Regions from separate parts of the Clostridioides sp. ES-W-0016-02 genome, predicted to be linked through region 1. Evidence: riboswitches for the same ligand, from Rfam matches in the RefSeq annotation. Region 1 holds a riboswitch; the other holds the start of a gene.
The links. Region 1 has a riboswitch for thiamine pyrophosphate ahead of thiC (phosphomethylpyrimidine synthase ThiC). Riboswitches for the same ligand answer to the same signal wherever they lie in the genome.
Positions count from the first base shown of each region.

Region 2: another riboswitch for thiamine pyrophosphate. It lies ahead of IC758_RS10505 (MTH1187 family thiamine-binding protein); the one in region 1 lies ahead of thiC (phosphomethylpyrimidine synthase ThiC).

Region 1 covers NZ_CP061361.1:1,838,285-1,853,711, reverse strand. Annotated here, with positions in the region: gene moaC (cyclic pyranopterin monophosphate synthase MoaC) at 1-438, opposite strand, end outside; gene moaA (GTP 3',8-cyclase MoaA) at 442-1,401, opposite strand; gene IC758_RS09005 (molybdenum cofactor biosynthesis protein B) at 1,448-1,951, opposite strand; gene yqeB (selenium-dependent molybdenum cofactor biosynthesis protein YqeB) at 2,014-2,829, opposite strand; gene IC758_RS08995 (heavy metal-binding domain-containing protein) at 3,018-3,356, opposite strand; gene IC758_RS08990 (CoA-binding protein) at 3,520-3,891, opposite strand; gene IC758_RS08985 (molybdenum cofactor guanylyltransferase) at 3,939-4,442, opposite strand; gene IC758_RS08980 (GTP pyrophosphokinase family protein) at 4,563-5,930, opposite strand; gene IC758_RS08975 (autorepressor SdpR family transcription factor) at 6,208-6,468, shown strand; gene IC758_RS08970 (SdpI family protein) at 6,478-6,987, shown strand; gene IC758_RS08965 (YfcC family protein) at 7,167-8,561, opposite strand; gene IC758_RS08960 (thiamine phosphate synthase) at 8,741-9,439, opposite strand; gene thiH (2-iminoacetate synthase ThiH) at 9,440-10,543, opposite strand; gene IC758_RS08950 (thiazole synthase) at 10,560-11,330, opposite strand; gene thiF (thiamine biosynthesis protein ThiF) at 11,393-12,196, opposite strand; gene thiS (sulfur carrier protein ThiS) at 12,189-12,383, opposite strand; gene thiC (phosphomethylpyrimidine synthase ThiC) at 12,432-13,733, opposite strand; TPP riboswitch at 13,876-13,987, opposite strand; gene recQ (DNA helicase RecQ) at 14,076-15,427, opposite strand, start outside.
Region 2 covers NZ_CP061361.1:2,137,832-2,156,143, forward strand. Annotated here, with positions in the region: gene IC758_RS10435 (kinase) at 1-390, opposite strand, end outside; gene IC758_RS10440 (DUF554 domain-containing protein) at 573-1,259, opposite strand; gene IC758_RS10445 (prolyl-tRNA synthetase associated domain-containing protein) at 1,311-1,850, opposite strand; gene IC758_RS10450 (cyclase family protein) at 1,910-2,542, opposite strand; gene IC758_RS10455 (SIR2 family protein) at 2,626-3,708, opposite strand; gene IC758_RS10460 (M20 family metallopeptidase) at 3,847-5,193, opposite strand; gene IC758_RS10465 (aminotransferase class I/II-fold pyridoxal phosphate-dependent enzyme) at 5,263-6,543, opposite strand; gene hfq (RNA chaperone Hfq) at 6,667-6,927, opposite strand; gene miaA (tRNA (adenosine(37)-N6)-dimethylallyltransferase MiaA) at 7,043-7,978, opposite strand; gene mutL (DNA mismatch repair endonuclease MutL) at 8,017-10,002, opposite strand; gene mutS (DNA mismatch repair protein MutS) at 10,013-12,856, opposite strand; gene IC758_RS10490 (ABC transporter ATP-binding protein) at 13,019-13,753, opposite strand; gene IC758_RS10495 (ABC transporter substrate-binding protein) at 13,722-14,741, opposite strand; gene IC758_RS10500 (ABC transporter permease) at 14,763-15,533, opposite strand; gene IC758_RS10505 (MTH1187 family thiamine-binding protein) at 15,508-15,798, opposite strand; TPP riboswitch at 15,929-16,028, opposite strand; cyclic di-GMP riboswitch class I at 16,499-16,588, shown strand; gene IC758_RS10510 (hypothetical protein) at 16,642-16,818, shown strand; gene IC758_RS10515 (hypothetical protein) at 17,232-17,996, opposite strand; gene IC758_RS10520 (metallophosphoesterase) at 18,081-18,312, opposite strand, start outside.

The sequences.
Region 1 (15,427 bases):
AGTTTTCTCCACAAGATGTATATTGCTTATAACCATCTTTTTATCAACTGCTTTACACATATCATAAATTGTAAGTGCTGCTAAAGAACAAGCATTTAATGCTTCCATTTCTACACCAGTTTTACCAAGTGATTTACAGGTTGCATATATCCTAATAGCAGATATAGAATCATCTATCTCAAATTCCAAATCACATCCAACCAATTTAATTTGATGGCACATTGGTATATTTGAAGATGTATTTTTAGCTCCCATTATCCCTGCAACTTGAGCTACAGATAATACATCTCCCTTTTTTATTTGTCCATTTTTTACCTTTTCTAAAGCTTCTTTACCAAGAGTAATCGTAGCTGTTGCTATAGCAGTTCTCTTTGTATCATCTTTTTCACTTATATCTACCATTTTAGCATACCCTTTTTCATTTATGTGCGTTAACATTACCTATCCTCCAATTTCATACATACGTCTATTTGTATCACTACATTTATTTTCTATTAAATGATGTTTTTCTGGCTTTTCTTTTATTATATCTTTCATAGTTTCTCTAAATAACAATGGTTTATGTAAAAGTGGTTTTATATCTATTTCCTCTTTTGAATGTAGACACAGTTTTATTGCACCACTAGAGGTAAGTCTAATACGATTACAAGTGTTGCAAAATGAACAACTTAATGGAGTTATAATTCCTATTCTTCCTTTTGCTCCTTTAAACTTATAATATTCTGCTGTACTTTTTTCATCATTTTTAACTTTATATAAACCATATATTTTTTCAACCATTTCTTTTACATTAAAATATCCTTTTTTGTAGACTCTATTAGCTTCACCTAATGGCATAAGTTCAATAAATCTTACATCAATTGGTGATTTAACTGTTAAAAACATAAAGTCTTTAAGCTCATCATCATTAAATCCATTTATGGCAACACAATTTACCTTTACTTTTATACCTAAATTTAAACATGACTCAATCGATTTTAATACTTCTTTTAAATTGCCACCTCTTGTCACAGATTTATATTTATATTCCTTTAAAGAATCTAAGCTTATATTTACTTTATTCAGACCACATTCTTTAAGCTCAAAGATTCTATCAGAAAGTCCAAGAGCATTAGTTGTCATTCCTATATTTTCTATTCCACATTCTTCTCTTGTAAACCTTATAAGTTCATTTAAATTGGGATATAAAAGAGGTTCTCCTCCAGTAAATCTAACCTTTTTTATACCTTGTTCTGACATAGCCTTTATAATGAATTTATAGTCTTCAAAACTTAGATTATCGTTTATATAATTTTTTTCAAATTTAACATCTGGTGGCATACAATAAACACACCTTAAATTACACTTATCTGTAAGTGAAATACGAAGGTAGTCTATTTTTCTTCCATACTTATCAATCATACTCTATCTACCTCTTTGTCTATTTTTTATCTATCTGAATTATATACTATTTTTTGTTATTAGTGGCACATTCTGTGGCTTCTCCTCTTAAAATTTCTATGCCATGGTCTAAGACATCAATAATGAAACTTAGATTTTCAACTGCACCTTTAGGACTTCCAGGTAAATTTATTATTATAGAATTATTCCTTATTCCACTTACACCCCTACTTAGTATAGCTTTTTTAGTAATTTCTGTAGATTTCATTCTCATGTATTCACTGAGACCTGGTATCTCTCTTTCTAAAACATCTTTAGTAGCCTCTGGAGTTATATCTCTCTTTGAAAATCCAGTACCTCCATTAGTAAGAATTAAATCTACTTTATTACTGTTACAAATTTTTATAATATTTTCCTTTAACATTTCCTTATCATCTTTTATCAACACGTATTCAGTAACTTTATAATTCCCTGTATTTTCAACAAATTCAGTTAATTTTTTTCCTGTTATGTCTTCTCTTTTCCCTTCATAGCCCTTATCACTAAGCGTTATAATTGCTACATTAAACATATGGTTTCACCCCTTTATATATTAATTAAACTTTTATAAATAAAAAATCTATTTAATAGAACCTATTCTGGTAATATTCCTTCTGATAATAATGCTTCTAAAACTGCTCCTGCTATACAACGTCCTTTATCTGATATCGTAAATGAATTTTTTACTTCTTCCATTCGAGGGTCTATATCCAATATCTTTAATCCTTTTTCTATTTGTGAACCATTTCTCAATAAGCCTCTCAAAACACCATCTATAGAAGCTTTCACTTCTATTTTATTTCCATTTTTTTCAGTGATATAACATATTATATCTCCTTTTTTAACTACATCCCCTATATTACATACATTTTCTATTATTCCAACGTTCTCAGAATAAAAAACTCGTTCTTTGGTTATACCCAATATAGCACCTGGTATTCCTGTATTTTTTAAAGCATATCCTTTTCTTATCACTTTTCCTAAATTATGTCCTCTCATAGTTTCAATAACTATGTCTACATCTTTACCTGCACAAAATCCTGGACCTAAAGCTATTGTAAGTGCTGCCATCGCTTTATTTGTTCCAATATTTTTTTTTGCAAGTATACAATCTATAACCGCTACAGGACGTATTTCACCTATATATTTACCTTTTGGGTCTATTATTAGTGCCACGTTTCTTTTATTTAAAGCTTTTTTTATTTCTGCTTTATCTTTGCAATACACACAATAAACACCTTCCACAGAAACTTTCTTTTCATAGATAGCCTCACTAAAAGAAACTTTCCTTCTTATTGCGAGAGGAGTCTCAACTTCTAAAGCGATTATTTTAAAACCACAGTTATGTAACTTATGTATAACTGCTGTTGCTAAATCTCCAGCCCCTCTAACTATTATAACATTGTTCATATTTTCTCCTACTAATAAAAATTTTAAAGTCTATACTTTATATTATATAATATAATTTTACTTATTTATATAATATCATCTTATTTTATTATTATAATGGTTAAAAATTACTTTTACTTGATATTTTTCAAACAAAAAGAGACATCCATAAAATTTATAAAAGATGTCTCTTTCTAATTCCTTATATTTTATTTTTCAGATATATCATTGTTATCTTCTAAAATAACTGCTGTTCCATAAGCAAGCATTTCTGCCGCTCCTTGCATAACTGAAGCTGAAGACAATCTAAATGCTATTATTGCATTTGCACCTTTAGATTCTGCATCTTCAACCATTCTACCAATTGCAATTTGTCTTGCTTCTGTAAGCATTTCATTATATCCTGTAAGTTCTCCTCCAACAAGATTCTTAAAGCTTGCTCCTATATCTTTTCCAACATGTTTTGCTCTTATCGTACTTCCTCTAACTAGCCCTAAAACTTCTGCTATTTTTTTTCCTTCTACTTTTTCTGTAGTTACTATTAACATAATATATCAACTCCTTTATATTCCTGTTTAATATATTATATCATGTAAATAGCAATCTTCTTAATAAATCTTGTAATTTAATACTTTATCTAGGAAATCTATACTATAAAATAAGATATTTCGTTAACCAATTATGTTCCTAATCAATTTTCTATATATAAATTTACTTAGTTAACTCATCATATAAACTTAAATTGTATTCTACATTCAATTTTAAATCCTTAATTTTTTTAATAATCATTTCACTAAAGCTTCCTTTTTCAAACCAGATATTTTGTATGTCTAAAAGTTCTATCTCTTCTAAAATGGCCTCCATCTTAGACTGCTTATCTATAATAGCTACAACATCAATATTGTGTGGTACGTCTTTTAGACACTCATATACATCTATACCTTCAATATTCTTTTTCTCTTCATCTATAGCAACAACTTTGTACATATTCTTTTTAAGTTCATCTAATATTTTATATGCTTTGCTTTCTTCGTCACTATTATTTAATATCACTGCCCAAGAATCACATTTAAGTAAATTCATAAATTCTCCTCCATATAAATCCTACTCTATTTTACAACCGTAGCTAATTAAACTTCAGTCAATTTTTTATACTCATCAATAGTATTTACATTTAAAAATAAATCTTCGTTATCAAAGTATATATAGCTTTTATCTATTTTTTCTATAAGAGTTCTAAGCTTCAAATCATTTTTCCCTATACATAAAGATACTTTATTTATTATACTCTTTTTGTATCCAGAACACAATGGTTGTAACTTTCCATTTGTTACTGAAATTACACTTTTATCATCCATTTCATCAGCTATTTTTTCGACTACTTCATTATTTAGATATGGCATATCACATGCAACTGTAACTATATCATACTTTGCATGTTCAAGAGCAGTATATATTCCTCCTATTGGACCAACATTTTTTATTATATCATTATAAACTTTAATGTTATATTTTGAGTATAATTCTTCATTGTTAGATACTATTATTACTTCATCAAAATTTTTAAATACTTCTATTGCAATTTCAATAAAAGGCTTTTCATGTAATTCTAGAAAAGCTTTATCTTTCCCCATTCTAGAACTTTTCCCTCCTGCTAAAATTACACCTGTTTTTTCTATACAAATCGCCTCCTTTAAAATACTTTTATTTATATTTGAAAAATGGCGCTATTGCGCCATTTCAACATTGATTGACTACTCAAAAATCTGAATAATTTTTTCTTTAAATGCATTCATAAGTTTTTCTTTTTCTTCTAAATATTCACTATAACACTCATATTCTCTACATATACAATTTATAATTTCACTTGATGTAAAATTGATTTTTTCAAGATTATAGTTATATAAAATTTCAACACTATCAACCTCACTTATGCTATTAAAAATACAATCATATATATCTTCAATTATAAAATTACTATCTTCTTCAAATTGACCTAAAAGTTGTTCTCTATTTTCTTCAAGCAATACATTTTCCTTTATAAATTCTACAAAGTTTTCAAAATCTTCAGTGTTATTACATGGTTCTATTTCAAATAGTATCCTAAAAAATAAATTCCATGGAAACTCTGTATTTAGTCTACTTCTAAAATGATTTCCTAAATCATTACAGAACTTATCATCAAATGTAGGTTCTCTTTCAAACTCTATTTGGTCATTAAAATCTATATCTTTATTTACAATTTCATTTAATCTTGCAAACTCATCAAGCATAAAATTGCCTAAAACTTCATCACTTATATCTTGTTTATTAAAAGAATAACTTAATATAGTTTCACATGGCTTTTTAAAATCCACAACAAAACCTATACTTTTATTCATCTTTTCTGAAAAAGCATCATACACTAATTTTGCAAAGAGTTTTTCAATTTCTTTTTTACTTACTTTCATGTTAAAAGACTTTCCTGAATGAAAGTTTTTATAAATACTCAAAAGCTGATTATCTATCATAGTAAGATTATTCTTTATAGAGTCCATCATATCCTTTATAAATTTATCAGCAAGTAAATATGTGTTATTTTTATAAATTATTTTATGTTCAATCTCACTCCAAAACACATTTACAAGAGATTTAATTTGAAGTTCAAATTTTACTTCTCTATCTAAATATGCAAAAACTCCATCTATCTTATATATTTCAAATCCATTTTTTTGCTTATTAGGTTGTCTTTCAGACAATTTTAATTTAATATTTTTATTTTCTTTATTATAATAGTTTATTTTATCATCTGTTTTATTAAAATATCTTCTTAAAAGCCTATATATCTTATTTTCATCCTCAATAAATCTACACTCAATTCTTAGTCCTATTAAATCAGATACATTATGAATAAGATTACTTGCCTCCCCATATTTTTTTAAATATCTATTTCTAATTATCTTTTCCCTCAAACTTGATTCTGATTTTATTCTAGAGGTTACATTTATATACTCTTGATTTTTTTCGTCCAAGATATTTTCAAAGTACTCTTCTATTTCATCTGATATAGTTTCTAAAGTTGGAGACATTACCCTCAACATTTCTATAGACTCTTCAATAAAATCAAATTCTTTTAATCCCATAAATTTTTACACTCCTATGTTTAATAACTGTTAGCTATTTCAGTTCTTTATATTTAACTACATTCTTATTTTAACATTTTTTCCTATTATAAGTAAGTATTCTCCAAAAACCTTCATATATATTTCAAATTAGAATTAAAATATCAGATAAAATTAAAAGATTTTGTGATAATAAAGTTATAAAAATAGTGGATTTTTTTTCCTAATACGAGTATACTATAGATATAAATATTTAACTAATTAGTTAAATATTTATATCTATAGTAGGGAGGATATTATGGTAAAAGTATTTAAAGCATTAAGTGATGAAACTAGAAGAGAAATTTTAAAATTGCTTAATGAAAGAGATATGAATGCAGGAGAAATAGCAGGTCATTTTAATATGTCTAAACCAGCAATATCTAAACATTTAGATATTTTAAAAGATGCAGAACTTATTAGTTCAGAAAAAATGGGGCAATTTTTGATTTATTCTATTAATTTATCGGTCCTTCAAGAAGTACTTGGAAACTTCTTGGATATTTTTAAAAAGATATAGGAGGCTATTATGGAAAATATAGGTTTAATATTACTTATAGCATTATTAATTATAAACTATGTAAATGCACCAGAAATTTTAGGTTTTTCAAAAGATAACCCTAAAGTTAAAACTGCAAGAAGGTTACAAATGTTATTTTTAATAGTCGCAGTTGGAAGGTTTATCATTCCTTTACTAGGTATAGATGAGATATTTTCTTATGAAATTAACGACAAAGTATCAGTTATAATAAATGCCATTATAATTATGTATTTTGGTAATTTATTACCTAAGCTACAAATTTATAAGAACATAGATACTAAATGTGCTTGGGCCATTGGAGATGAAAAAATATGGAAAAAGGCAAGTAAGATTTTTGCGTATTTATCATTTGTTATATCTATTGGAATGATTATATTGAGTTTTTATTTTGATTCAGATACAGTCACAACAGCATGCCAGTTCATATGGTTTGCAATACCATTATTATATTTATTACTTCATTATAGAAACAAATTTAGAGCTCCTAGTCCTAAATAAATAGTTGTAAATAAAATAAAGCCACCTCTTCTTAAAAAAAGCTATACTTTATTTTAATATTGAAATGAAGTGTTTATAAAATAAATTGCCACCAAGGCATTTATGGTGGCAATTTATTAATAATCATATTTTTAGTATTTTATATAATTTCTAAATATATTAAATTAAATTTTCTTCAATTAAAAACCTATATATATACCTATTGTTAAAAAAACTAAAGATACAGCTGTTAAAATCAGTAATATAGGCATTATAAATTTTACCCATTTTGAAAAAGGAATATGAGCTACTGCAAGTGCTCCCATTAGTACTCCAGATGTTGGAGTTATAAAGTTTGTAAGACCTACCCCAAATTGATAAGCAGTTACTATAACTTGAGCTGATATATTAACTAAATCACCAAGAGGAGCAAGGACAGGCACTGTAAGTGAAGCAAGTCCTGAAGATGATGGAATCAAAAATGCCAACGCAGCTTCCAAGAAAAATGATAGATATACAAATATAACCTTTGGAAGTCCACCTAAAAAGCTTGCTGCAGAATTTAATATAGTATCTATTATAAATCCATTTTGAGCAATTATTACAATTCCACGAGCTAAAGCTATTGCAAGGGCAGCTGATGCTAAATCTTTTGCTCCATCTATGAAACTATCGGAAATTTCACTTTGTGACAATCTACCAACTAATCCAGAAAGTACACCTATCGCAGCAAAACACATTGATATCTCTGGAATATACCATCCTTGACTTAAAACACCCCAAATCATTATTGCCATTCCTATTCCAAATATAGCAAGAACAGATACTTCTTTAAAAGTAAACTCTTTTATTTCAGTTGAAGTATGATTAAGTATTGATTTATTATTTTTATCTATCTCATACACTATTGAGCTTTCAGGGTTTTCTTTAACTTTTTTAGCATAATACATAACAAATGCTATACTGATTAATATATATGCTATAAAAATCACTACTCTATATGCTACTCCTGAACCAGGAGCAAGTTGAGCTAGTGCTTGTGCAATACCAACTGAGAATGGATTTATTGTCGATGCAGCCGCTCCTGCCGCTGCTCCTATAAATACAATCGCAATGGCGGTTAGAGAATCATATCCTAAGGATGTCATAAGTGGAACAAATATCATATAAAATGGTAATGTTTCTTCTGCCATCCCAAATGTAGTACCTCCAAGACCAAATAAAATCATTGATATTGGAATTATAAGTAGTTCTTTTCCTTTAAACTTCGATATAACTGATGCTATTCCTGCTTCTATAGCTCCAGTTCTATTTACAATACCAAAAGCACCTCCAACTATTAAAACAAATCCTACAACTTCTGCTGAATCAATAAAACCTTCTATGGGTGCTTTAAAAACATCCGTAAATCCTTGAGGATTACTTTCTACACTTTGATAAGTCCCTGGTACAACAACCATCCTACCTTCTACATCTTCTCTACTAAATTCACCACTTGGTACTATCCAAGTTAATATTGCCATTAATACTATTAGCAAGAATATAATTGTAAAAGTGTGTGGTATAATAAATCGTTTCTTCTTACTGTCAATCATTATAATGTCCTCCATACTTTACTAAATTTTGAATCTATATAGGATACTTTTTAATCTCTCTGACTAAAGTTTTCCCTTTTTACAATTTTTTATTAGCAAAGATACAAAATAAAAAAGCTCTCTTTTAGATTTTAAAAGATAGCTTTTTTTATTTTTATTCAATTTAAATACTTTACTTTCTATTTTACTAATTGAATTTTTTCATTATAATTTGATATTGTTTCTTCAATATTTTTAGATTTCATTATAGTTGACATTACAGCAAAATCATCACAGTATTTTAATGTTTCTTTGACATTAGATGGTAGGATTCCTCCAAGTGCAACGGTCTTAATATCAGTAATTTTCTTAGCTTCCTTCAAAAGTTCAATTCCTTTTGGCAATAAATTTTCTTTACACTTAGTTTCATATATATGTGATAATGTTATGTAATCTATTTTTATATTTAGTTTTCTTATTATTTCTTCTAGACACTTTACTTCTTCTACTTTATGTAATGACAATCCCAGTATCTTATTTTTATTGAAATTATATCTATTTCCCAGTAAATTCAAAAACAATTTAAATGGAAGATGAATACCTTGACAATCTGTCTTTTCAAAAAATTCTATATTGCTATTTATTATAAAGTTTACTTTAAATCCATCATTATTCTCTTTCTTTTTTATACTATTCTTCAAGCTTTCATCCAATATTTTTTCCTGAAAATTAATATACTTAATTTTATTTTTTATCTTTATATATAAATCTTTTAATGCTTCATATTCTAAATCTTTTTCTCTTATTATAATATTTTCTACACCACTCAATATAGATTCTTTAATAACCTCTAAGTATCGTTCCTCGCTACATAAATTTCTATTTGTTATCAAATACATCTAAAATCTTTCCCAATCTTTAAATACATGTTGATAACCAATTGAATTTAGCATTTTCTCTATATCTTCAACAGTACTTTCATCATTTATTTTGAATTGAGCAGTATCATGTTCATCTTGAGAATGCCCTCCTACATCTGTAGATACACCTGCACTTAATTTAGTTACTCCTAAAGGTACTATATGACTTCTCATTTCCAAATTTTCTCTAGTAGATATATTTAAAGCTGCATGAGGGTCAAACAGCCTCATACAAACCATCGCTTGAACTAAATCAGTGTCGCTTATATCTACTAATTCTTCAAAACAACCTTTGAATGGTCTCATTCTTGGTGTTGAATATGAAAGCTCAATATGAGGATATTTTGTTTTTAGATATTTCCCATGCAATATTGTAAAGAAGGTCTCTTTTCTAAAATCATTTAATCCTAAAAGTGCTCCTATTGATAGAGTTCTCATACCTGCCTTTGCTCCTCTTTCAGGAGCATCTAATCTAAATTTATAATTTGATTTTGGCCCTTTTAAATGAACTCTTTTATATATTTTCTCATCATAAGTTTCTTGGTATACAGTTAGACCTTCAACTCCTTTGTCTACAATATACTTATATTCATCTATTTCCATTGGATATACTTCAATTCCTATAGATGGAAATTTATCTCTTAATATTTCTATAGCCTCACCTATATATTCTACACTTGAATGAAAACTACTTTCACCAGTTAAAACAAGTAGATGTTTGAAACCTTCTTTTGAAATTTCATTTCCTTCCTCTCTGATTTCATCCATAGTTAGTTTTTTTCTTTTTATTCCACTTTTTATATTGTAACTACAATAAACACATTGATTTACACAATAATTTGCTATGTACATTGGTGTATATAGGCAGACTGTCTTTCCAAAATATTGAACACTTAATTTATGTGCTTTTTGTGCCATAGCTTCTAAATGTTTTACAGCAGTTTTAGAAAGTAAATTTAATATATCAAAATCCTCAAGTTTGTCTTTTGATAAACTTCTTAAAACATCATTGTCTGTAACATTATTTAAATATCCATCAAAATCAAAATCCCTATATTTTTCTATTACCTCATAAAAACTCATCATCAATCACCACTTTCTATAAATTGCCTAAAAAACCTGTTAAAGGAGAAGATGCATTTGCAAATTCTGATACACTTCCTGCTTTTGCTATATAAGCTTCTCGTCCACCTTCTACAGCTAACTTAAATGCTCTAGCCATTTGCACAGGGTCACCTGCTGAAGCTATAGCAGTATTAACAAGCACTGCATCAGCTCCCATTTCCATAGCTTCCATAGCTTGAGATGGTTTACCAATACCTGCATCAACTATTATTGGTATATCTAATTCATCTATCATTATTTTTATCATTTCTTTCATTTGAAGACCTCTATTTGAACCAATTGGAGCACCAAGAGGCATAACTGCTGCTGCTTTAGCTTCTATAAGTCTTCTTCCAGCATAAAGGTCTGGTGTCATATATGGAAGTACTATAAATCCTTCATCAGCAAGTATTTTTGTAGCTTTTATAGTTTCTTCATTATCAGGAAGTAAGTATCTAGTATCTGATATTACTTCTATTTTTATAAAGTCTCCACAACCCATTTTTCTAGATATTCTAGCTATTCTTACAGCTTCTTCTGCATTAGTAGCTCCTGACGTGTTTGGAAGTATAGTCATTTCTTTTGGAATATATGTTAAGATATTTTCTTGTTTATTATCTAAATCTACTCTTCTAAGTGCCATTGTTATTATTTCGCTTCCACTTTCTTTGATTACTTTAGGCAATATATCATTTGAGCCATATTTACCTGTTCCAACCAATAATCTGCTATTGAATTCATGTCCTCCAAGTACTAATTTATCCATTTTCTTTCCTCCTCATCTTATTTTTTTCAATTTTCAATCTTTTTATTTTCTGATTCACGTATTTATATATCTATAAGTATTTTTGTTGCCAAATTTGCCATATGATTTGCACAAATAGCAACTCTTGGAGCCATAAGTCCCTCTCCAATTTTAGCTTCATTTACAAAATCTCCACATATATAAAATCTATCTCTTATTTTCTTAGTAGTTATTATATTTGAATCATAGTAACCTGCCATACCTGATGATGCTATCAAATATTTATCTTTCAAATTTATTAAGATATAATTACAAACTTGTGCTTTACATGAAGCATCATCAAAAGCTTCAATTATCAAATCTGCCTCTTTAAGTATATCCATATTATATTTATTTAAAAAAATATTTTGCTTTTTTAATTTTATAAATGGATTAATTTTTGTTATATTTTCAACCATAGCATCTGTTTTTAGTTTTCCTATATCATCTATAAAGTATTGCTGTCTATTTAAGTTAGATGGCTCCACAACATCATAATCTATAAGTAGAAGTTCTCCAACTCCAATTCGAGCTAAAGAGATAGCTATATTGGACCCAAGTCCACCTAGTCCCAATATAGCAACTCTTCCTTTTTTTAATTTATTATGCACATTTGGAGTATGTCTAGCTATCAACAAGCTTTCTAACTCATCAAAAGAAGGTTTAACCCCTTTTTGTATAAGTGTTAATTTATCATTTTCAGAAAGTGGAATGTCAGCTTTAATTGGATATCCATTCAACACCAATACATCACATTTATGATTATATTTATCTCTAACTTTATAGGCAGTTGTATTTTTTTCAACATCTGTTAATACTTCATTTACAAATATTTTTATTTTAACCACCTCCAATAAAGCTAATAAGTTCTACAACATCTTCATCCTTTAATATATATGTATTGTAATTGGATTCTTCAATTATTTCTAGATTTATCTCAACTACAACTCTATCGCTCTTCAAATTATATTTATTCAACAAATCTATAACAGTTAAGTTTTCTTTGAATTCAACATTCTTTCCATTAACCTTCACTAAATCACCTCCTCATTTTGACTTTATTCAACTAATGCTCTGCACAAATTATATTAAATTAAGTTCCTCATTGTTTAATATTTTTTTAACTGTTCTCATTGAACACATTTTTCCACACATAGTACAACTATCTTCATGAGTCGGAGTTGACTCATCTCTATATCTTTTAGCTTTTTCAGGGTCTATTGCAAGTCTAAACATTTCACACCAATCTAAATCTGCTCTAGCTTTACTCATTTTGTTATCCCATTCACGAGCTCCTTTAACATTCTTAGCTATATCTCCTGCATGAGCAGCTATTTTAGCAGCTATTATCCCTTCTTTCATATCATCTAAATTAGGTAATCTTAAATGTTCTGCTGGAGTTACATAGCATAAGAAGTCTACTCCTTTAGCACATGCTAATGCTCCTCCTATTGCACTAGTTATATGGTCATAACCTGGGGCTATATCTGTAACCAATGGACCAAGAACATAAAAAGGAGCTCCATGACATAGTCTTTTTTCTAACACTACATTTGCTTCTATTTCATCAATAGCCATATGACCAGGTCCTTCTATCATGACTTGTACATTTCTTTCCCATGCTCTTTTAGTAAGCTCTCCTAATACTACAAGTTCTTGAATCTGAACTCCATCTGTAGAATCTTTTATACAACCAGGTCTACATGCATCCCCCAAACTTAATGTAACATCATACTCTTCACATATATCTAAAATCTTATCAAAATTAGTATAAATAGGATTTTCTTTATTATTTAACTCCATCCAAGCAAATAATAGTGAACCTCCACGAGATACTATATGAGTTAATCTTTCATGATTTTTTATCTTTTGACAAACACTTCTAGTAAGACCAGCATGTATAGTAATAAAATCAACTCCGTCAATAGCATGTTGTCTTATTACATTTAAAAATTCTTCTTCTGTTATATCCTTTAGTTCTTTTTCTAAATACCCTACTGCATCATACATAGGAACCGAACCTATCATTGCAGGTGACATTTCAACAACTTTTTCTCTAAATTCTCTAGTTTTTCCATAGTTACTCAAATCCATTATTGCTTCAGCTTTCATGTCTATTGCCACTTTAACTTTTTCAAGTTCATTTTCTATATTCTTACAATCTCTTGAAATTCCTAAGTTTACATTTATCTTTGTTCTTAAATTTTTACCTACACCTTCTGCACTTAAGGATTTATGATTTTTGTTAGCAGGTATAACAACTTGTCCCTTTGCTATTAATTCTCTTAATTCATTTACATCTACTTGTTCCTTTTGAGAAACGATTTCCATTTCTTTAGTTATTATGCCTTTTCTAGCAGCATCCATTTGCGTTGTATAATTCATATTACATTCCTCCAAGATTAAAGTTATAGTTTTTAACAATAAAAAAAGTGCTTTTCCTTGTTTTGGAAAGCACTCTTATAATCATATATACACTTAGACAAATTTCTCACTATGCAGAATAATTTATCTATTTATATAACAAAATTATATTACAAAGCTTCCCTTCGCAAGCATTATCTTGATCAGGTTATTAGGGTTTGTAAGTTACGGCTTTATCTCTCAGCTAGCCAATTCTAGCGCCCCTAGCTCTAAATTTTTATCATTTTTACAAATTCAGTATAACACAGCAAAAATATTAGTTCAACATAATAATACAAATTTTATATTTTAATCCAGCTAACTTTACTCCAATGATGCACCTTTTTTCGAATTTTCAAGATAAGATTTAAGTATAACAGCCCTTATATTTTCATACTTTATTGAATCTGGAAGTTTTCTTTTTATGTTATTTAAATTTTCATAACCTACTTCTTCACATACTTCTAAAATCATCTTCCTTTCATCTTCACTATAAAAATTTTCTAAATCTAATGTAAATGATATACTTTGCCCATCTTTTAAATAATCATATACATATCCAATAACTGTAGATAGGGAGACTTCTATTTCTTGACTTACACTTTGTATATCCTTACCTTGATTTAACAAATCTAGTGCTATTTCATTGTTTTTTCTGCTTTCTCCATCTAGTATCAATTTTCTTTTTTTCTTTTTCTCCCAAGTAACATCAATACTATTTTCTTTTACATAATGTTTAACTTCATCTAAAATACTAGCCCCATACTTTTCAATTTTTACTTCACCTATACCAGAAATATCCTTTAATTGTTCTTTATCAATAGGATATCTTCCACTTATTTCTTTCAAAGCCTTATTAGTTAAAATCATGTATGGAAGTAATTTTTCTTTTTTAGCATATTCTTCTCTAATATTTATTAGCCTTTCATATAAAGCTTTATCTGTATTAACTTCAAGAAATTCACTATTGACATTTATTAAATCGACATTTTTTTCTTTGTCTTTTTTATCTATATTGTTTTTTTCGACATATTCTTTGATTAGTGTTTCAAAATCTTCACCATATTTTTGATATTTAATTTCTCCTACTCCAGATATATTTAGCATTTCTTCTTTATTGACTGGATAACTACTAGACATAGCTCTAAGTGTTCCATCTCCAAAAACCATATATGGAGCTATTCTTTCTTCACTTGCAATTAAGTGTCTTAATTCTCTTAAAGCACTATATAATTCATCTTCTATTTCTAGAGATTTTGTCATTACAATTTCCTTAAATTCTACCTTTACCTCGCCCTTCAAAACTTTCATAGACATATCATTTAATCTTATAGTTGGGTAACTTCCTCTGTTTCCGCTACCTAAAGTTTCGACTAAATCTAAAAAACCATGAGAAACTAATGTATTTATAAAATTCTTCAAGTCTTCACTTGAATAATCTCTCATAATATTATATGTAGACAAAGTATCTAAACCAAGTTGTAAAATTTTTTTGTTTTTAGACCCTCTAAGTACATCTACAATAGTAGTAACACCATAACTTCTTTTCATTCTAGCTACACATGAAATAACTTTTTGAGCATCTATAGTTTTATCCACTATTTCTCCTTCAACTAAACAATTACTACAGTTATTACAGTTTTCTATATAATTTTCTCCAAAGTAATTTAATATTG
Region 2 (18,312 bases), 300 kb from region 1:
TGTAGATTCTATTTCTAAAAAATTTGCATGATTATTTTTTTTATTCTTATTTGGTATGATAAAAGTTTTATTTAAGTTATTAAAAAGCCTTTTAAAATCTAAATATTTTTCACAATAAACACTTTTAAAGGTATCAATATCTATAGTTATAATTCCAAAACTCACTATAGTCTCGATTCCTTTCTTAAAAGATTCCTCTATATATTTTTCTCCTAGATTTAGACCTCTATCTGATATTTGTTTTAGATTTTGAAAATTATTTAAACAATCTCTCTCAAAGTTTTTAGAAATTTCTAAAGCATACAATTTAAAAATTTTTCTTATCTTATTATAATTATTTTTTGTATCATCAAACCTGATAATAGCTCCATTTACATCAAATGTAATCATTGAGTTTTAACCTCCCCCATTAGTTTCATCAATAAAATAAATTTAATATAAACTTTATAATCATAATATTAAACTTATTTCTACTATAATTATTAATTTGATGATGAAAGCCATTTTCCTTCTAAATAAAAAATTTGTCTAAAGTTTTTAAAAAAATTAGACAAACTTTAAGTTTTTAATCTCTAAATTACTCCAAATACACCAAATAATATTGGTATAAATATGGCTGGTAATAGATTTGCTACTTTTATATTTGTTAGCTTAAGTACATTTAAACCAAGTCCTATAATTAATAAACTTCCTGCAGCTGTCATTTCTGTAACTACAGGGTCACTTAAAAATCCATTTAAAAATGATGCCCCTAAACATATAATACCTTCATATAAAAATACAGATACAGCAGAAAACATTACACCTATACCTAAAGAAGCTGTAAATATAACAGAAGCTATCCCATCTATTACTGATTTTACAAATAAAGTATCATGGCTTCCTGTAAGTCCACTTTCTAACGAACCAACTACTGCCATAGCCCCTATACAAAATAACAAACTAGATGATATAAAACCTTCAGCAATAGAATCCTTTTTATTGCCTTTAGAAAACCTACTCTGCAAAAATGCACCTAATTTATTTACCCATTTATCAATATCTATTAACTCTCCTATTAAAGCTCCTAAAGCTATAGATATTATTGTCACTAGTGTATTCTTTCCCTCTAGTGCTCCTGATATCCCTATATATAATACACATAGGGCAATTCCATTCATTATAGTATCACTTACTCTTTGAGGTAAACCACCTTTGATTATAAGACCTACTATACACCCACCTGCGATTGCTAGACTATTTGCTATTACTCCAAACATTTTTTCTCCCCTCGATTAGTTAATTAAATTTTGCTTAAGTTCATTAAAAACTTAAATGTCAATGATTTGTAGTGGATATTCCAAATATTCCAAAAATTTTTCAAATCCTTTTTTTGATATATTTACAGTTTTAGTATTTATATTTGGATGAAAATTTAAATACTCTTCTTTAATTACATCCTCATCTATGTAAAGCTCTACTTTTCTTTCTGTATCATTTACTAATGAAAAAGGATTTACACTTCCAGGAAGAAGTTTAAGTACATTGTATAATCTTTCAGGCGAAGCAAATGATAACCTAGAACTTCCTATTTTTTCTTTAACTGAATTTAAATCAACATGTTTATCCCCTCTAACTACAATTAGATAGTATTTGTTTCCTTTAGCATTTCTTAAAAATAAATTTTTACACTGACATCCTTTTGTTATATCATTTAAAATTACTAACTGCTCTGCTGTATATACAGCTTCATGTTCTACTACCTCATATTTAATATTTAACTTATCTAAAATATTGTATATTTTAGTTTCATTTAAATTTACTTCAGTTGCATCTGATAATTCTGTTATTTTATCTTTTACATCACTCATCATGCTATATTCTCCTTTAATACTTTGTATATTACACTTCTCCTGTTTTATAGTAAATATTATTCTACTATGGCTATTGCTCTTACTGGAGCACCATCAGCGTCATTATACTTAAATGGAGCTGCTATAAATAGAAATCTTTCTGGCACAGCTTCTAAATTTGTAAGATTCTCTATTATTATTTTACCTTTTTCAAATAAAATGTGATGTACCTTAAAAGCTGATGTGTCGTATCTATCTACAGATAACATATCAATTCCTATTCCCTTTAGATTACTATCAGCTATATAGTTTGCAGCCTCTTCTGTTAATGTAGGATAACCTACATAATATTGCTTTTTATCCCAAAACTTTGACCAACCTGATTTAAATATTATAAACTCACTACTTTTTATTTCATCTTCATATTTTTTTAGATATTCTAATTCTATGTTTTTGCTTCCTTGCTCAAGTTCTAATACATAAGCCTTACCGACAAAATTTTCTATATCCAATGTATCTAAGGATTCACCTTTAGTATACATATGTTTTGGTGAATCCATATGAGTTCCATTGTGAGAAAATACACTGATTAATGTTTCTTGATATCCATTTTCTTCAATAATAGCTACTTTTTTTATATCAGGTCTATTAGTCTCTGCATATACAGGCATATCATTATGTGTCACATGAGTTAAATCAAAAACCTTCATTTTTTATACCCCCTATGTTTTATTTTCTATTATATACCTAAATTCACTTTATTTCTATTGGATTTTATCCTATTATTGCCAAATTAGTATATACTTTTTATAAAATTTAATGGGTTCATAGAAAAATCTTGAAAAGAATTATCAGTAAATATAACATCTTCTCCTAAAAAACGCTTATATCTTCTTTCTTCTTTTTTTAAAGTAATCCTTTGTTTTTGTGAATGATTATTAAACACCATTATTTTAAGAGGTGTTTTTCCACCATTTGTTTGTACTCTTTTTAACATATATTTTATATGCATATCAGCCTCTGGAAATGAATACCCACAAAATACCAGAAGGTCAGCCTCTCTCAAAGTTTTTTCTGTCTCATTCCAAACATTACTTAAAAATATATTTGACATATTCTTAAAATATGTTGGTGGAACTATGATTGGTTCTGTCAGTTCTCCACACTCCAAACATTTTGTTTCTGAACTATTTTCAATTAGTTTCATAACACCACCTTCATGTGGTGTAAGAGTTAAACTATTGCAAATAGGACAGTAAAGCCAGTTCAATGAACCATGTATCTTATAGAGTTTAATTAATGGTTCTTTTGGTTTTCTCCAGTTTAATTCTTCCTTAAAATTAGTAAATTCTACACCATAATCAAGCATAATAGGCAAATCATTTTTATCTCTTAAGCCAGTAACTGTATTGTCTATATGTATATCATAATTTGCACTAATAAAAGTTGTATCAAGGAGTAAATCATTTTGTAAAAGATTTTCAACTAAAAGTTTGTGATATTTATTATCTGTTCTAGGTGTATTATGAATTGCTTCAGCCATCAATAGTATTAAATACTGTCTTAAAAAACGTATACTATCACTTCTATTATTTAAATTTTCAAGTCCAAAATTTCTAAAGGCTTCTCTTCTTTGTTCTGCTAAATCTAAAAGCCCTAAAACTTCTTCAAATGTTGGAAAATTTGCATTATCTAGATTATCTTTTCTTATGTCAATATTAAACATTTGTTTAAAAAAGGCATACAATTCTCTATTCATATCAGTATCATAATTTTTAGGTTTTAATTTCTTAAAGTATTCACTAAATAATTCATTTTGAATGGGTAAATTTTCTGCAGCTGAAGCTCCTGCTCCCAAAAATATAGCTATTTTCATATAATTCCTCCTATATAAACATTACTATTATTTTTTATATCTATTAAATATTTATCTTATTAACTTATTTAATAATACAACAATAAAGCTGTCTTTTACTAGAAAAAATCCTATTACAAGACAGCTTTATATTTATATTTAAATCTTTAATAATTCATAAATAGAAAGAGCATATATTTGAGCAGCTTTTACAATATCCTCTACTATCAAATGTTCATTAGCTTGATGCTCAGTTTCTGGTTTCCCTGGGAAAATAGCTCCAAAGGCAACACAATTGTCTAAAGCTCTTGCATAAGTTGCTCCTCCAGATGAAAGAGGTGTTCCATCAAGACCAGTTTCCTCTTCATATACTTTTCTCAATGTTTTAACAAGAAGTGTATCTTCTGGAACATAAATTGAATCTAAGAAATCATATTCTTTATAATCTAAATTATATTTATCTGTTATTTTCTTTAGTTCTTTTACAAAATCATCTTTTTTATATGTTACAGGAATTCTTACATCAATTCCAGCAAATTCTTTTTTACTATCAATAGTTACTTTACCTATATTTACTGTTAATTTTCCTGATACATCATCCTTGCAATTAGGAACTATATTGTTTCCATTAGCATCTTCACCAATAACTTCTGCTAAAAACTTAATTATATTAGAATCTATTCCTATATTATTAAGAGCTATACAAAGTCTAGCTACTGCATTTATACCAGTATCACTAGCTGCTGAATGAACACTTTTTCCTATTATACATATTTTATTGCCTTCAACAGTGTATTCAAAACCTAATTTATCTAATTCTTTTTTTAACTTATCAGAATATTTTCCAATATAAACTGCTTTTCCTGGAACTGCATTTAAAGCCTTCCCAACTGATAATTCTATATCACTTTTACTCTCACATGTTAAATGAACTTGTAAAAGACCTTTTTCTGCATTTGTTATTGGAAATCTAGAATCAGGAGTAAATCCATAGTCTGGTACTTCTTCATTATTTTCTTTGTATTTATTTATACATCTCCAAAGATTTTCTTCATCAGCTCCAAAAATGAATCTTATTCTCTTATTTAAATCTATATTTAAATCCATAAGAGCTTTTACTGCATAAATTGCTGATATTGTAGGTCCTTTATCATCTTGTGTTCCTCTTCCATATAACTTACCATCTTCTAAAACACCTTCAAATGGTGGATAATTCCAGCTTTCTAAGTCACCTTCTGGAACTACATCAACATGACCAAGTATACCTATCATTTTTTCACCTTGTCCTATTTCTGCATAGCCATAATATCCATCTTTATATACTGTTTTAAACCCTAAAGATTTACATAAGTCTAAAATACCTCTTAAAGCCTTATCTATATTTTCTCCAAATGGGAAATTTTTAGTTGGCTCAGATATAACACTAGGTATTTTTACACTTTCTTGTATTGAAGAAATCATTTCATCTTGTAGAGAACTCACTTTTTCTTTAATTTGTTCTTTCATAATTATCACCCTTCAATTCTCATCATAATATACTAGTAAATATTTTGACCTTTTAAAAGAAAAATATGCTTACTTTTTTAGTTTTTTTATAAATTCAATTGCTTTTAAAGTACCCATTTTAGAGTGGTCAAATGTAAGCCCTCCTTGGAAGTAAACATTATAAGGAGGTCTTATTGGAGCATCTGCACTTAGTTCTATAGAAGAACCTTGTATAAATGCTCCTGCTGCCATTATAACTTCACTTTCATATCCAGGCATATCCCAAGGTACAGGTTTAACATAAGAATCAACTGGAGCAGCTTCTTGTATTCCTTGGCAAAAACTTATGACTTCATCAGCATTATTAAGTCTAATACACTGAATAATATCACTTCTTAAATCATCATGTTTTGGCAATACATCATATCCTAATTTTTCAAAAGCTCTTGAACAAAATATAGCTCCCATCACAGCTTGAGATACTACATATGGTGCTAGGAAAAATCCTTGAAGAACATTTCTAGTAGTTCCAAAAGTAAGACCACATTCTTTACCTATTCCAGGAGAAGTCATTCTATATGATATAAGCTCAATTAAATCTTTTCTACCAGCTATATACCCACCTGTTAATGCAAGTCCACCTCCAGGATTTTTTATTAGAGAACCAGCCATAACATCTGCTCCAACATCAGTTGGCTCTTTAGTATCTAGAAACTCACCATAACAGTTATCAACCATTACTATAACTTCTGGTTTAACAGATTTTATTACATCAATGGCTTCTTTTATATCACTAATTGAAAGTGATTTTCTCCAAGAATACCCTTTTGACCTTTGTATCATAACAAGTTTAGTTTTATCATTTATTTTTCTTTTAATTCCTTCTAAATCCAAATTTCCATCTTCTAAAAAATCTACATCATCATATGTAACACCATATTCTTTTAAAGAGCCTTTTTCTTCTCTTATACCTATAACACCCTCTAAAGTATCGTATGGTCTTCCAGTAACAGATAGAATTTCATCTCCTGGTCTGACTATTCCTTGTATACATAAAGTGAGTGCGTGTGTTCCATTTACAATTATTGGTCTTACAAGAGCATCTTCTGTATTAAAAACTTTTGAATAAATTTCCTCTACTTTTTCACGTCCAATATCATTATATCCATATCCTGTAGTCCAATTAAAATGCATGTCACTTAATTTAGATTCTTGCATAGCTTTTAAAACTTTATATTGATTGTATTCTCTTATTTCTTTTATTTCCTCAAACTTATATTTTATATCTTCCATTATTTCTTGTGATAATTTAAAAGTATCATCATCTATACCATAGTAACCTTTCAATAATTCTTTTGTCTCATTAAGCATTTTATCACCTGTCTCTTTGTTATTTTATTTAAACATATCAAAGGAGACTATTTTACTAAAACAAATAAATTGTAGTTTATAAGTTAGCATAAGTCTCCTTTTAATTATCTTAAATTAAATTAGTTATCTATTGTTATTGTTGTTATTATTTTGATTTTGATTAGTTAAATTAATATATTTACCAGGTTGTATAGTCGAAACAGCATGTTTATAAATCATGTTTTGTTGTCTATTGTCCCCTTCTATCAATATTATATAACTGTCAAATCCTTTTACAAGCCCTTTGACTTGAACTCCATTGACTAAATATATAGTAACAGGTATCCTTTCTTTCCTAGCATTATTTAAAAACAAATCTTGTAAATTTAAAACTGTATTTTTCATTAGATTTGTACCCTCCCAAGATTAAATTGAACATCTAAAATATTCCTATCTTATATTCTATATAAGTTATGATAAATTTTCAATATGAAGTTGTATACTTAAAAATTTATATATATTATTTTATAGAATTTTTAATATATATAATTATTTCATTTTTTAATAAATCTATATCTTCATATTTATCCAAATCAAACCATTTTGCTGTTTCATATCTTTTAAACCAAGTTATCTGACGTTTTGCATACCTTCTAGAATCCCTTTTTATTATTTCAATGGCCTCTTCATATGTATATTCTCCATCTAGATACTTCAACATCTCTTTGTATCCTATACCTTGCATTGATATCATATCTTTTTTAAATCCCATATTTAGGAGTTTTTTAACTTCTTCAACTAAACCACTCTCTATCATGATATCGACTCTCATATTTATTCTTTCATACAAATGCTCTCTATCTCTATTCAAAACTATTATTATAGGTTGATAATCGTCATTAAATTTTAAGTCACTTGAAAAATCATTCATTTTATTACCACTTAAACAAACTTCAAGTGCTCTTATAACTCTCTTTGTATTGTTTTTATGAATTCTATCAGCAGCTTCTTCATCAAGTAATTTTAATCTATCATGCATGTAATCTATTCCATTCTCAAGAAGTTGTTTTTGAAGTTCTTTTCTTAATTCATTATTAGCATCAGATTTTGCAAAATCCATATTGTATATTAAAGAATTGAGATAAAGACCTGTTCCTCCAGTCACTAAAACACACTTTCCCTTTTGATTTATTTCAGATATATATTTTTTTGCCCTTTGTTGAAATTCTGAAACTGAAAATGGATAGTCAGGTTTAACCTCATCTATAAGATAATGCTTTACTCCTTGCATTTCCTCAGATGTAACTTTTGCACTTCCAATATCCATATATTTATATATTTGCATAGAATCTGCTGAAATTATCTCTGCATCCATATCTTTTGCTAACTTTATTGACAAATCAGTCTTTCCAACAGCAGTTGGACCTGTAAGTATTATAAGTGGTATTTTTTTCATAACATTCCTTTCCATATATTTTAAATATCCAAAATATTTTACATAATTCTTTTAAACATTTTTTCTATTTCGGTCTTAGAAATTTCAACCATTATAGGTCTGCCATGAGGACACGTAAATGGATTCTCACAATTTTCTAATTGTTCCAATAAGCTTTTTATCTCAATATCATATATTTTATCATTTGCTTTTATAGCAGACCTACATGCCATAGATGCAAATCTCTCACCTTTTAAATCATAATTACTTGTAATCTCATCTATATTATCAATTATTTGAAGTATAAACTTTTCAGTTTCTGGAATTCCAAATATAGTTGGAACACATCTTATCATTACATGATTGTTGCCAAAAACTTCTAATTCGAAACCAAATTTCATAAATAACTCTAAATTATTTTCAATTTGAAGCATATCTACATTTGATACTTCAAGAATTACTGGGTCTAAAAGTATTTGCATATTGATATCTTGTCTATAGAACTTATCCATATATCTCTCATACAAAACTCTTTCATGTGCAGCATGTTGGTCTAACAAATACATAGAATCATCTTTACTTAGAATTATATAAGTATTAAATACGACTCCAATTACAGAATATCCATATAAAGAAAATCTTTGTTTTGAATTAGTTAAATATTCCTCTTGGCTGTCTTTAATACTTCTTTCTAAATAATTACTATCTTCATTTTTAGAACTATCAATTTGTTTAGGCCTATCAACTTGAAATTCTTCTTGTATATTGTCATTTACAACCTCTTCTTCTAAAGAGCCCGTATTTTTTAATTCATTTTCTATATTTGCATTTAAAACTTCGCTTACAGAAGGAAATTCGTCTATTGGTTTTTCACTTGATAAACTTACAACTTCAATGAATTCATCTTTCTCTTTAGTTGTATTATTATTTTTTGAATTAGCTTCAATGAAGTTCTTATTTTTAAATTCATAATCTGTACTTTTTTCTCTACTATTGATAGCAATTCGAGGCTGCGTTTTTTTATCATTATATGTAGCATACTTTCCAATAAGGTTAGAATGTATTAATTTAACTTTTAAAAAATCTCTTAGCTCTATATACACTTCTTGTTCTTTTTCAAATTTAACTTCAAGCTTATTAGGATGTATATTTACATCAATACCTGCTGGGTCTACTTCTATATTTAAAAAACAAACAGCATGCTTACCTATTGGAATTATAGACTTATAACTTTCAGTTATTGCATCTATAATTATTTTACTTTTTACAAATCTTTTATTTATATAGATATGTTGCAAGTTTTTATTGGAACGATAGATGTTATTATTTCCTATATATCCATCAATTTTAAAGTGATTGCATTTAAATTCTATATTTATTAGGTTTTCCGTTATTTCTTTTCCATATATACTCCTAATAGTATTTATGAGCTTTCCATCACCTGGTGTATTTAACATTTGTTTATTATTATTTGTATATTTAAATTGGATATTAGGATTGCCTATTGCAAGCTTATTTATCAAATCACTTATGTTTATGGTTTCAGCATGGGTAGATTTCAAAAATTTCTGTCTTGCTGGTGTATTAAAGAAAATCTCTTTTATAATGATTGTTGTACCATTAGTGGAACCAATTGGCTCCTTTGAAACTATTTTTCCACCTTCTACAAATATTTTAGTTCCAACCATTTCATCCTTGGTTTTAGTAATCATTTCTAATTTTGATATAGCTGAAATAGATGCTAATGCTTCTCCTCTAAATCCAAGAGAGTACAAATCATATAAATCATCAATTTTTTTAATTTTACTAGTAGCATGTCTTAAAAATGATTTCTCAACTTCGCTTGAAGGTATTCCTATTCCATTATCTGTGATTTTAATTAAGGTTTTTCCTCCATCAATGATATCTATAGAAATCTTATTTGCACCTGCATCAATAGAATTCTCAATTAATTCTTTTAATGCAGAAGACGGTCTTTCTACTACTTCTCCTGCTGCTATTTTATTTATAGTCAAATCATCTAGGATGTTAATTATATTTTTCATTTTTACACCTCTAAGATTTTATTTCTTTTGCTTTTTTTTGAAGATTGTAAAGAGAATTTATAGCATCTAATGGAGTCATATTTAAAATATCTAAGTTTAAAATTTCTTCTGACAATATATCTCTCTTTACACTATCAAAAGATATTTGAGTTAGTGCTAATTCCTTTACAGAATCTTCTTTATCAATTTCTTCTTTACTATCCTTTTTCTTCATTGAAATAACTTCATCGTTTAACGTTTTAAACTTAGAATTTAGTTTATCATAATCCTTTTTCATGTGTTTATAATCTTTTACTATAAGCTCATGCTCTATTTTTAGAGATTCGTATTTATTTTTAAAATTGCTCTGATTTACCTTAAGTAGTTCTTCATCTAAATCATTATTAATCACAATAGTTTTTTCTTTATCTCCATTTATTGCTACACTGTTATAAACATGATTTTTTTCTAAATCCTTAAGTATATATTTTGCTCTATCTATGACTTCATCTGGCAATTTAGCTAATTTAGCAACATAGATTCCATAACTCTTATCTGCACCTTGAGGAATTATTTTTCTTAAAAATATTATTCCCTCTCCATCTTCTTTAACTGCTATTGAATAATTTTTAACCTCTTTAAATTCTTCTTCTAAATCAGTAAGTTCATGATAATGTGTTGCAAATAGTGTCTTACATCTAATATTCTTTTGAATATATTCTACTATTGACCATGCTAAACTTATACCATCATAAGTACTAGTTCCACGTCCTATTTCATCTAAAATAACTAAGCTTCTTTCAGTAGCATTTTTTAATATAAGAGATACCTCATTCATCTCTACCATAAAAGTAGATTGTCCTTGAGATAAATCATCACTAGCCCCTACTCTTGTAAATATTCTATCTAATATCGGTACATTAGCATATTCTGCTGGAACAAAAGAACCTATATGTGCCATAAGTGCTATTATAGCAGTTTGTCTCATATATGTTGACTTACCAGACATATTAGGTCCAGTTATTATGTTAATGATGTTTTCTCCACGATTTAAATATGTATCATTTGGAACAAAATTTTCTTCACCTACTATATTTTCAACAACTGGATGTCTACCATTTCTTATATCGAGTTTATTATTTTCGTTTATCTGTGGTTTTATATAGTTGTTTATGTGAGCAACTGTTGCCAAAGATACAAAAACGTCTATATTAGCTATAATCTTAGCTACTTTTTGTATTCTGTCTATATTTTTATATATAGTATCTCTTATACTTACAAATATCTCATATTCTAGAGATTTAATTTTCTCTTCAGCATGTAGTATCTTTTCTTCTATTTCTTTTAACTCTGGAGTTATATATCTTTCTGCATTACTAAGTGTCTGCTTTCTTATATATGTCTCATCTAGTTTTGCTTGTTTAAAGTTAGCCTTTGTTATTTCTATATAATATCCAAATACTTTATTAAATCCTATTTTTAATGATTTAACTCCTGTCTTTTCTCTTTCTCTATTTTCTATTTCTTTTATAAGAAAAGCACCATTTTTAGAAATATCCCTCAATTCTTTAAGTTCATCACTAAAATCAGACTTAATTATATTCCCATCTTTTATAGTTATTGTAGGGTCTTCCAAAATGGCTTCATCTATTAAACTGTATATATCGTCCAACTTGTCCATTTCTGATACATACTCTTTTAATCTATTTGCATTTGATAAGTCTATTGTGTCTTTTAGATTTGGTAATTTTTCTACTGAATTTTTTAAGTGAACTAATTCTTTTGGTGTTACTCTTTCAAATGCTATTTTCCCACATATTCTTTCTATATCATATATATTTTTAAGTATATCATTTAAATCTTCTCTTAGTATAAAATCATCTTTTATTTCTTCTATTACATTTAATCTATTTTCAATTTTAGGTTTATTTATCAGAGGCTCTTCTACATATTTTCTTAGAAGTCTTCCTCCCATTGCAGTAGATGTTTTGTCTAAAACATGTAATAGTGAACCTTTCTTTTTATTTCCTCTTATAGTCTGAGTAAGTTCTAAATTAGTTCTAGTAAACATATCTAAGACCATATACTCTGATGAATTGTATATATTTATATTATTAATATTGGATGTTATCTGCTTTTGAGTGTTATATATATAGTTTAGAAGAATTGATAAACTAGATTTTATAAGACCCTTATCATCAAACTTTAATTTTTGTAGATAAACCTCTGGAAAATACTCTTTTAATATATTTATATCTAAATAGTTGTCGCTAAAACTTTCATTTATGTATATGTTGCTTACAGTAGCTATATCTCTAAGTTTTTCTATAAAATTCAAATCATTTATAATTATTTCTGTAGGATGAATTTTTGCAATTTCTTCTATTACTTTATCTTCATTCAGACAAGTTGCATTAGCTTCTCCTGTACTTATATCTACATAAGTTAAACCTATATTGGCGTCATCTTTATATAAAGATAATAAATAATTATTCTTTTTATTTTCAAGTAAATTTCCATCTAGAACTGTTCCAGGAGTAATAACTCTTATTACCTCTCTCCTAACAATTCCTTTTGCAGTAGATGGGTCTTCCATTTGCTCACCTATTGCTACTTTATATCCATTTTCTACTAACTTTGATATATATGAATTGGCTGAGTGAAATGGTACTCCACACATAGGAGCACGTTCTTCTAAACCACAGGCTTTCCCTGTTAATGCTATTTCAAGAGCTTTTGAAGCTACTAATGCATCTTCAAAAAACATTTCATAAAAATCTCCCAATCTAAAAAACAGTATACAATCTTTATATCTATTTTTTACTTCAAGATACTGTTTCATCATAGGAGTTAATTTATTCATATCTATTTGCATTATTAAACCTCCTTCTTTTCTAATTAAATATTATATCATAGTACTTGATTATTATTAACATAATATATAAAATTTTGACGTATAACTAAAAAACAATCCAAAATGCTGATTGCACTTTGGATTGTTAAGTTTAATAATCACTAGGTAAAAACGTATAGAATTTTATAATAAAGATATTATCTCTTTTTTCAGTTTAATAACATACTCAAGATTATCTTCATTTATATTTCTATTATCTATGATAAATTCTTTTTTTACTATTGATGGTTTTTTTGAAATAACATAAATTCTATTTGATAGCATTATAGCTTCATCAATATCATGAGTTATAAGAAGTATCGTTGAATTTACTTTTTTCTTAACTTCTAAAAGCCATTTTTGCATAGATGTTTTAGTTAATGAATCGAGTGCACCAAAAGGTTCATCTAAAAGCATTATGTCATTAGAATTTATAAAAGTTCTCAAAAAATTAGCTCTTTGTCTCATACCTCCAGAAAGCTCTGATGGATATTTATACTCATACCCTTCCAAACCAAAAACCTCAAAGTAGTGTTTTACCATAGACCTAGCTTTGCTCTTTTTTTCTTTTTTTAGTACCAATGGAAGAGACACATTATCTATTATAGTTTTATATGGTAAAAGTAAATCTTTTTGATACATGTAGCTATAATTACCGTTTATGTTTACCATACCACTATTATAGTCTGTCAATTGAGTTATAATATTAAAGATAGTACTTTTTCCACATCCGCTTGGTCCCAATATAGAAACAAATTCGCCTTCATAAACATCAATACTTATATCTTTTAAAACATCTACATCTTTATATGTCTTTGATACATTTTTTATAGATATTTTTGCCTTTTTATTGTGGTAAGAATTCATTTGTGTAAGCATCACTTGCCTTCATATCCTTATCTATTAATTTATATTCTTTTAAGAATGATGTATAGTTATTCCATACACTATCTTTCATTTCTCCCCATCTTGGTGCATCATCTTTATATTTACTTGCTAAATATTCTTGACTCTTTATTGCTAGTTTTTCATCTACCTCAGGAGCATGCTTTACTAAAATTTTTGCAGCATCTTCAGGATTTTTTATTGCATACTCATAACCTTTTGTTGTAGCTTTTAAGAATTTCTTAGCAAGTTCTGGGTTGTCTTTAAGTACAGTCTCATTAGAAATTATAAGTGGTGTATAATAATCTAATCTTTCATCTAGGTCTTTTACTGGTATAAAGTTTAAATCATAATCAATTAAATTAGCTTTAACTACATCCCAACCTTCAAATATCCATGCAAAATCTACAGTTTTCATAGCTGCAAAGAAATCATCTTGACCAGTATTAACTATCTTTAATTTATTAAAGTCAGCTCCATTTTTATTCATAACTGCTTTAAAAACAGCTTCTTCTGATGGAGAACCCCAACCTCCATAAGTTTTTCCTTCAAAATCTTTTGCTGTAGTTATGTTTTTTTCTTTTGGAGATGCAAATCCAGAAGTATTGTGTTGTATAACAGTAGCTACAGCTTTTATTGGAAGTGGGTCTTCACTAGTTTTTGCGTAAGTAACTTGCTCTTGATAACTTATACCAAAGTCAGCCTTTCCTGTTGCTACTAAAGTCTCAGCTCCACTTTCAGGTGGTTGTACTATTTCAACATCCAAGCCTTCTTCTTTATAATAACCTTTATCAAGCGCCACAAATAATCCAGTATGATTAGTATTTGGTGTCCAATCAAGTACAACAGTCACTTTTTTAGAAGAAGTATCTTTACTATTTTTTTTGTCTTTATCACTATTATTTCCAGAAGAACATCCAGTTATTGTTGCTAATGTAAGAGCACTTACTAAACCTAATATTCCTAATTTTTTGAAATTCATAATATCCTCCCTCAAGTACATTTAATCTTCTAATCTATGTTTTATAACAACTTTTTTTATAGCTTGTACAATTCCTACAAATATTAAGCTAAATATAACTACTAATATAGTAGATGCAAATACTTTATCAAGTGCATATGCACTTTTTGACCTTAGCATATAAACACCAAGACCTTTAGTTCCACCTAACCACTCTGCAACAGTTGCTGCCATTACAGCATAAGTAGAAGATATTTTAAGTCCAGAAAAAAATTTATCCATTGACATAGGAAATTTGAGATGAATAAAAGTATTAATCTTATTTGAATTCATAGTCTTAAACAAATTTAAATAATCTTTATCAATATTCTCAATACCATCTACAAAACTTATTAATATAGGGAAAAAACACGTAAGTGTTACCATCAATATTTTTGGCATTGTTCCAAAGCCAAACCAAATCATAAAAAGTGGAGCTATTATTATTGTAGGTATCATTTGAGTCACTAACATAATAGGATAAAGACATTTTTTTATTATCAATACAAAATCCATTAATATTCCAATTATTAAAGATATTATTATTGCAACTATAAAGCCAAATATTGCTTCTCCTATAGTAACCATGGCATGCATGGATAAATTTTGATAATCTTTAAAAAATACATTAATTATATCTATTGGTGTAGGCAGTATATATTGAGGAACTCTTAAAACTTCTACCACAGATTGCCAAAAAATAAGTATAAACAAAAATGTTGCTATTGGATATATACTATTTTTGACTTTATCTATGATTTCTAAGTTTATCATCTATAGTTAAACCTCCAGCTTTTTCATCTACTCTAGCTACTGTTATAACTCTTTCACATCCAAGATTAAAAGGGATTTTATGTACTTTTTTTAGCAGTTCAAAAACTTCATCAAAATCACCTTCAACAGTAGTACTCATTGCTCCTATTTCACATTTAAGACCACTGTTTTCAATTTCTGCTATACAAGCATCTACTACTTTATACATTTCTTCTTCACCTTTGTAAGGTCTTAGTGGCATTACTGCTATGTCTGCAATTACCATTTAAATCACTCCTTTTAAAATAATTAATACCTACTAGGTATATTTTGTTTTTTATTAAAATATTTTATAGATAAAAACATAGTATATTTAAATAAAATAAAAGTCTTATCCAAAATAGGATAAGACTTATTTTTATCTTTACTGGTCTCCCTACACTGGCATTATCCAAACAGGTTCAAAGGGTCGAGATAAAATCTCCTCTCAGCATATTAGCTCCCCGAAATATATTATATCTTTTCTACTTGATTATACTACACTTATCATATTTTAACAAATTTTTTATTTATATCATATATTTTATTTGTATTAAAATTTACAAAACTATTATAGTAGTTTATGATTTATTGTCTTTATTCCCACTAATTTTTTAAAATTTCAATAACCATCTTTTATTTACTATAGCTTTATTCTGTTAATGCTATTATTTTTGATATAATAGATTTTTATACACATATATTTATTATCTATACTCTTTTTAATATATTGAACACTTCCTGTTGATTAATTTTGTGATACTTCATCAATATAATTCAAATAAATTAATAATATAACTTTACAGTTCCTTTTACACAACAAGCTTTATTACATAATTTACTTGTATGTTTTATTTTTAAAGGACAAAATAACTTTTATATTTAATTTTTTTAGTTTATATATTGAAAAATAAAACGTTTTCCTGTAATATTATAATCGTAGAATAAAACTAACTAGGCAAAACTAGAGAAATTTAGTGACGCAAAGCTATAGGGACTAACACTTATAAAATAAGTTATGTCAGCCAGTTGCCAAAAAGATATTTTCTTTTTGTTTTTTATGAAAGTTTTTTAGGGGGATAAATAATATATGTTTATGAATAAAATAGATAGATGTACACATATACTAACTGCCTATATATGTAGTTCATATGACTACTGTAATTTTATAGATACGCAGTTAAACGATTTTATACTAGAGTATGGTGAAAATGTTGTGGAATCTTGTTTACATCAAGTGATGGTATTGGTAAGTAAGTATAATTAAATGGATTTTATTTTCTAGAAAACCCTTTTTAGTTTTATCTACATTTTAAATGTATTATTGATATAAAATTGATAAAAAAAGATAGCAAATGAAAAAATTCTAATATAACTTTATACAGTTATATGTTCAAAATGACGTTGATAAAAAATCAGCAAATAAAAATAAAGTAGAACCACTAGAAAAACTTTTCAATTCATTAGGTAGAAAAGATTGGTAATTAGTTCATATACATTTGATTGAAGGTTTAGCCGTTTTTAAAAGAGAAACTTGAACTAGTTTCTAAAAATTTATTTAACTTATTTAAAAATATCTAGTAAAAAGCCCTTAGAACGTATTTATTTGGATTCTAAGGGCTTTTCTTTTGTTCTAAATATGTAACAACAGTCCATAAAACTAAATTTAACTACTGATTGTTATTTATATACTAATTGAATGTCATATCCTTCACTATTTTTCTTTACTTCAAATTTGTCATTCTTTTTAGGTAGTATCTCTAGTACACCATCTTGATATTTAGATTTATCTACTTTTAAACCTATCCCAAAGTCTTTTCCCTTAAAACAAGCATATGAGGAAACCTTTTTACCATTCATAAATACCATCTTAATTCTATTATCATTTTCTATATCTGCAAGATTTTTCCATTTATAACCAACTATATTGTACATCTTTTCAACACTAATATCATTGCTAAATAAATAAGCTCTGTCCCATTTGAATTTACTTAATGACGACAAATTCACTTCGCTCTTTTTATCATTTAGCTCAGATAAATTTGTTATCAAATCACCAAAATTTTCTAAGCTTTTATCTTCTTCTATCTTAGTTAACTTTGAATATTTATCTTGTACTTTCCAAGTATTATTACCTTTTTCTAATTCAAATGTTATTTTTGATATACAAGAGTTATGACTGCCTGGTTGTGTAACTATCACATTTTCACCTTTATTATTTGTATAATCATGTTGTTCAATTTCCTTATGAGTATGCCCTGCTACTATCGCATCAATTCCATCAACTTCTTTAGCTAGTTCTTGTATTCTATTACCTGGATTTTTAGGCTTTTTAGGCTTTTTAGGTTTTTCTCCACTATGTACTATGGCTAATAGTATATCTGGATTTTCTTTTTCTTTTATTTCCTTCACCCATTTTTTAGCATCATCTATCATATCATTCATATATAAATCCTGGTATGTAGCCATATCTTTTAAATCTCTGGACTTAGCCTTAATTTTATTTTCGTTTTCATCAAAATCCCATCCTTATCTGACTTCTTTGATTGTAAGACCAAGTATACCAAGCTTAACTTCACCATATTTTGTTTCAATTGTATTTATTGTGTAAGGTTTAACATAACTTGAACTGTTACTATTATATGTATTCGCAGATAAAACTTCTATATTTTCACTATTAAATTCATTTATCATTTTATCTAAATTTTTTTTAGAGCTAGAAACAAACTCATGATTACCAAGCACTACTGCATCATATTTA